Pontimicrobium sp. SW4: one gene and its partner. The protein of the gene in region 1 interacts with the protein of each later gene in a pairwise test. Links are inferred from orthologs where the notes say so. Each region holds a gene or a part of one and is shown on either strand. Other genes may lie near its edges.

The links.
Region 2: the proteins of ruvC (region 1) and ruvA interact in binary tests that used the Escherichia coli proteins (3 or more experiments, as listed by UniProt). The link is inferred for Pontimicrobium sp. SW4 from one-to-one orthologs.

Annotation. Positions count from the first base shown.
Region 1 is NZ_CP157199.1:154,981-158,225, reverse strand. What follows is about bases 250-3,153. They hold ruvC (crossover junction endodeoxyribonuclease RuvC), read right to left. Parts: upstream 2,027-3,153; coding sequence 1,472-2,026; downstream 250-1,471. Other genes in these bases: ABGB03_RS00770 (hypothetical protein), read left to right, coding at 2,700-3,153; ABGB03_RS00775 (outer membrane beta-barrel protein), read right to left, coding at 2,026-2,670; hemW (radical SAM family heme chaperone HemW), read right to left, coding at 250-1,210. Outside these bases: ABGB03_RS00790 (cyclase family protein), read right to left, coding at 1-30; more of hemW, read right to left, coding at 62-249; more of ABGB03_RS00770, read left to right, coding at 3,154-3,245.
Region 2 is NZ_CP157199.1:2,807,334-2,810,642, forward strand. Bases 249-3,216 are described here. They hold ruvA (Holliday junction branch migration protein RuvA), read right to left. Parts: upstream 2,040-3,216; coding sequence 1,458-2,039; downstream 249-1,457. Other genes in these bases: sprA (cell surface protein SprA), read right to left, coding at 249-1,407; ABGB03_RS12995 (NADP-dependent malic enzyme), read right to left, coding at 2,119-3,216. In the rest of the region: more of sprA, read right to left, coding at 1-248; more of ABGB03_RS12995, read right to left, coding at 3,217-3,309. UniProt on the Escherichia coli protein: The RuvA-RuvB-RuvC complex processes Holliday junction (HJ) DNA during genetic recombination and DNA repair.

The DNA of each region.
Region 1 (3,245 bases):
ACGACTGTTTACGTTTATAACTGCTTTCATGTGTAATGGATGTTAAGCGTAAATTTAAGGATTAAATAAGAAAAAGACTTGATGAAATACCATCAATTAAAAACTTTCCTTTTTGGGTTGCTTGTAACTTCTCGATACAATTGCTATCGCAATCATTCGAAGTGATAACAAGTAATTGTTGATTGATAAATTCTTTAGATGCTGTTAGTAAATGTTCTTTATATTCGACTCCAAAGTCTTCTTCAATTTTATTTAATGAAACTCCCCAAACAGTACGCAAACCCGTCATAACATACTCATTAAACCTATCCTTTTTAGAGAGTGCTTCAACAGTTGAAGGCAATTCGTTTTGCTGAATAGATGTAATATATTTTGTGTTATTTGACACATTCCAACTTCGTTGATTATTATTAAACGAATGGGCTGATGGGCCAATTCCTAAATAGGATTTCCCTTGCCAATAACTTGTATTATGCTTAGAGAAATAATCAGCTTTTCCAAAATTAGAAATCTCGTATTGCACAAAACCTTGTTTATCGGTTTCTGTTATTAAATGATTAAAATGTTTTAAGGCCAATTCTTCATTAATTGGTGGATAGATACCTTTTTTAATAAAACTATCTAAGGCTGTTTTTGGCTCAACTGTTAAGGCATAACTAGAAATATGATTAACTCCAAAATCAAAAGCTATCTGTAGATTTTGATTCCACTTATCTAAACTCATGTTTGGAATACCGTAAATTAAATCGATAGTGATGTTATCGAAGTGACGAGTTGCTTCCTTTAAACAATCTTTTGCTTCTGTTGCATTATGCGCACGATTCATGCTTTTTAAATCGTCTTCAAAGAAGGATTGAATGCCAATGCTTAAACGGTTAATTGGACTTTTAGATAATTGGATTATTCGATCTTTAGATAAATCGTCTGGATTTGCTTCTAAGGTGATTTCTGGGTTTTCTACAACTTGATAGTTTTTATAAACAGCATCAATCAATAATTTTAATTCTTCATTCGATAATAATGAAGGTGTACCTCCACCAAAATAGATAGTTTCTATAGTTTGATTGTGAAGTTCTTCTTTTCGTAACTCTAACTCTTTTACTAAAGCCTGAAGCAATTCATCCTTTTTATTTAAAGACGTTGAAAAATGGAAGTCACAGTAGTAACATGCTTGTTTGCAAAATGGTATGTGGATGTAGATGCCGCTCATTTAGTTTATTAAATCTTTGTGATGAATTTAGGGTTAAATTTTCTTTTGACCACTAATCTTCTTCTGAATGCAATAAAAAATGAATATCCAAAAGCCCCAAATACAAGTACGATAAAAAACCAAATCAATTTATCTTTTCTATACTTAAACTTTGTCTGAAATAATTCAAATGAAAAAAGAAGTAAAAATATTAATCGAAAGCAAAACATTAGACAAAAACTTTGAAAGTGGATTCCTGCCTTCGCAGGAATGACAATACAACTACTTTTTTATTCTTTTTTCATTGTTTTTCACAAAACTTTCCCAACCAGAATAACTTTTACCGACAGTTACTTTTCCAGAATTATAAAAATGACATACTGCAGCTGCTAAACCATCGGTTGCATCTAGGTTTTTTGGTAAGGTTTTTAGTCCTAAGGTACTTTGTAACATTTTTGCAACTTGTTCTTTACTCGCATTACCATTTCCAGTAATGGCCATTTTAATCTTTTTTGGCAAATATTCAGTAATTGGAATTTGTCGCGATAATCCTGCTGCCATGGCAACACCTTGCGCTCTTCCTAATTTGAGCATACTTTGTACGTTCTTTCCAAAGAAAGGCGCTTCAATAGCTATTTCATCTGGATGATGCGTGTCAATAAGTTCTATGGTACGTTCAAAAATGAGTTTTAGTTTTAAGTAATGATCATCATATTTTTTCAAACTGAGTTCATTAAGTTGCATAAACTGCATTTTTTTATTACGTACTCTTATTAGCCCAAAACCCATAATTGTGGTTCCAGGATCAATACCTAATATAATTCGTTCTTTATCCATTAATCGCAATATCTACAACCACTTAATGCTACTGATAGTCCAACAGTGGTATATACTAAATCTCCATTAAACGAGTAACCATCTAGAGCTACATCGTACTTATTTTTACTCGACAAACTTTTTGCATAAGCAACATCTACAAATACAGATAGCTTACGCGATAAACTAAAGTAAACATCCAACCCTACTAATCCATTTAAATAGGTGTACGTGTTTTCAGAATCATTTAATAAGGGTTTTGTAAAGCTTATTCCTGGTCCAGCATGTGCTTGAATAGTCATTTCTTGAGGCAAGAAATTCAACAAATCATAAAAATCGTACACAATCTGTGCATTAACGCGTGTGTAATTAAGTTTAAAATCTAAAGACCCTACATCGCTTTTTGACCTATTATAGCCAACATCAAGTTTTGCTCCCAATTTGTTAGGCTTAAACATATATCTAATCCCAAAGTTAATGGTTGGCAAGTTAATATCTTTAGCATAATAACCATCGTTTTCACCATTATCAATTGGGTTGTTTACACCTAATGCTAGTTGTAATCGGATTTTTTCAGTATCCCCTTGAGCAAAACTTAAGGATGTTACACAAAAAAGTAGTAAACAGAGTAAAGGTCTTTTATATTTATTTTTTATAAAGCTCATTTACAATAATAGTTTTAATTTGTGACAAAATGATTAGCGGGCTTCCATACAAAACTAAGCAATTCTTTTTTGTACTTATTAAGTTAAGTATCGTTGTTGGTGCTACTTATTTTATTTACGACAAACTAACAAATAACGAAGAATTAGATTTTTCAGTTTTTATTGATTTTTTAACCAAAAACAATGCTTTTTCACTAAAAAGCATTGTTTTTTTACTGTTTTTAACCATTTTTAATTGGTTTTTTGAAATTAAGAAATGGCAAAGTTTAGTAAATTCTATTTCCAAAACCTCTTTTATTGAAGCATTAAAACAAAGTTTAGCTTCACATACAGCCTCTTTATTTACTCCAAATAGAATTGGAGATTATGCTGCTAAAACTATTTACTTTAATGGCAGCGAACGAAAAAAAGTAATACTCCTAAACTTAATAGGAAACATGGCTCAAATGCTTATGACACTTTTATTCGGAATCATTGGTTTTTTAATGTTTATTACACAATATCAAGTTGATATTTCTTACTACAAATTAGTACGGTTGCTCACTTATGCTTTAATAGGCATAATTGCTATTGGA
Region 2 (3,309 bases), 2.7 Mb from region 1 along the record:
AACATCTGTCGCAGTCACACCATCGTTAGCAAATTCACCAACTTGATAAACTTGGTCACCAACTGTAAATTGATAAGCAACAGCTAGTATCTCGTCATTCTGTAAGCGCTGATTTAATGATACATATCCTAATTGCGTATTAAGTGTAAACTCTGAGCCTTCTTGAAGCTTTCTTGCATTTTCTAACTTTCCATAATCAAACCCTTCATTAACTCCTGATACTAAAATACCAGATTCTACCGTTGCAATATCTCTAATAGCATTGGTTATTTGTGAACCTCCACCACCAATATTAGTAGGGTCGTAAGCATTGTTTGCATTGTTAGGATATGCATTTGGTCCAGCAGTTATATTTACCGCAGATCCAACTTTAGCTGGATTAGACTCCCCTAAATCTTGCAATGCTACAATATTTCTTACATCGTCTGTTTGATTTGAACGATTGGTCACCCAAACCTCAACTCTAGTAATTTGAATACGTGAATTTATATGAGGATAGGTTTCTAATGCAGTATCATAATTATCTCTAAAGTATTGCGCTAAGAAAAAGTGTCTATTCTCATCGTAATCCAATCCAAAAAACTCAAAATCTTGTAAGGTTCCACCTCCTTGTGCAACCACAGTTCTTGTTTGTGATTTTTGTTCAGAGAAAATTCCTGTAATGGTTGTTTTTCCAAATTGTAATTGTGTTTTTACACCAAATAAACTTTGTGCACCAGTAATAAGTGAGCTATTTAATGGCATACTCACGTTACCTACTTCAATTTTTTGAATAATGTCATCTTCGGTAGGCGTGTATTCTAATTTTATTAAGTTTTGAAAATCAAAACTTGATTGTGTATCGTAATTTGCAGTTACTTGTAGCCTTGTACCAACCTTACCAAGTAAACTTAGTTCGATTCGTTGGTCAAAATCAAAAGTGAAATTACTCCTATTTCTTGGGGAAAATGATGGGTTATCTTGTTTTGTATATAAAATCCCTAAATCCATTTCTACCGAACCTTGAGGAATCACTTCAATGGTACTTCCTCCAAAAACCGATTCAAAAAAATCGGAATCGACATATAACTCAGGAATTAAATTTTTTTTGGCATCTTCTAAACCTGCTTTCTTACCATCGTAAGCATCTATTTTTTCTTTGTAATAATTACGCAAATTTTCTTGAGCCACAAGTTTCCTATACTCTTCTGGCGTTAGAATAATTGGATAATTAATGTTTATCTTTCCTAAGCTTTGATTGAAAATATATCTATCGGTTAAAGGGTCATAGGTATACTTAGATACAATACTATCTGGATTAGGTAATAATAAATTATTAAACGAAAAAGTGGTGCTTGTAGAATCTCTAACTGTAGTTTGTTGCGCAAAAGAGGCAATATACAAAAGCAACATCATGCTGGTTAGCATGAATGTTCTAGTAGATTTATAAAAATTAATGTTGGCGGCTTTCAAATCAATTATAATTTTTTTAAGGCTTCTTTTATAATAGTTTCGACACTTGCTTCTTGGTCACTAGAAACAATTTTATCTATAACACGTTCAGACTGCTTCTTGGTAAAACCAAGAACTTCTAATGCTGATAACGCTTCATCTTTATTAGTATTGTTTTGGAATGTAATTCCTTCATCAATATCGTAGGCTTTTAAAACTTTATCCTTTAACTCTATTACAACACGTTGTGCTGTTTTAAGTCCAATACCTTTAACCGATTGGATTAAAGCCACATCTTCAAGCGCAATAGCTTCCCTAACTTGTTTTGGTGTTAAGGACGATAACATGGTTCGTGCCGTACTTGTTCCAATACCGCTTACAGAAATAAGCAGTCTAAAAATTTGTCTTTCACCAAGCGATGAAAACCCATATAATGTATGTGAATCTTCTTTTACTTGAAGATGCGTATACAACTTTAAATGTTCTTGATTAGGTATTTGAGAATATGTATGTAAAGATATATTTAGCATATAGCCAACACCATTACAATCAATCACAACATCTGTAGGATTTTTTTCAACAAGTTTACCTTGTATATGCGTAATCATAGATTTGGTTTAGTTACGCATCAAATGTAATAAAATAATTATACATTATAACGACATAATCTAACCGCAAACCCTAGTTTTACGCTCTTTTTTGCTTTTTTTGAGCATCAATAACAGCAATTGCAGCCATATTCACTATTTCATCGACACTTGCATCAAGCTGTAAAATATGTGCTGGTTTCTTTAATCCCATCATAATGGGTCCAATGTTCTCTGCTTTATTCAGCTCCTTTAAAAGTTTATAAGTAATGTTTGCTGAGTCTAAATTAGGAAATATCAAGGTGTTAACTTTTCTACCAGCTAATTTTGAAAATGGAAAAATATCTTGTCGCATTTCATTATTAAGTGCAAAGTCAGTTTGAAATTCACCATCAACAATTAAACTTGGATAAAAACGGTGCAAATAAGACACTGCTTGTCTTACTTTTGATGCTCTTTCGTTATCGGAAGACCCAAAGTTAGAATAAGAAATCATTGCCATAACTGGCTCTAATCCAAACATTTTTACTGTTGTGGCTGTCATTTGGGCAATTTTAGCTAAGTCTTTTGAGGTGGGGTCTATATTTATAGAAGTATCACTTAAAAACAAAGGGCCTCTCTGAGTCATTAACACATTTGTTGTTGCTATTCTGGTAGCGCCTTTATCTAAACCAATTAATTCTAGCATTGGTTTTACAACAGTTGGATAATTTCTAGAAAAACCTGAAATAAGGGCATCAGCATCTCCTTCATTTACCATCATTGCTGCATAGTAATTACGCTCACGCATTAATTTTTTAGCAGTATGAAGTGTAATTCCACGTCGTTTGCGTTGATCCCAATAAATTTCAGCATAGGCATTTTTTGTACCTTCCTGTTCATCAGATTTTGGATCTATAATAGTCACTTCAGCATCAAATTCAATCTCTTCTTTTAATTTTTCAATTTTATCACGACGACCTAATAAAATTGGAATAGCGATCCCTTCTTCATGAACTATTTGTGCTGCTTTTAAAACAGTTAATTGATCTGCTTCAGCAAAAACAACACGTTTAGGGTTTAATTTAGCACGACTATGTAATAAACGTACCAACTTATTATCACCACCTAATCGTTGCAATAAATGTTCTTCATATTTATCCCAATCTTCAATTGGTTCAGTAGCTACTCCACTATCCATTGCAGCTTTGGCAACTGCAGGAGGAACCACACCTATTAATCTTGGATCAAACGGTTTTGGAATAATATAATCTCTACCAAAAGTTAAACGTGTTTCTCCATAAGCTACATT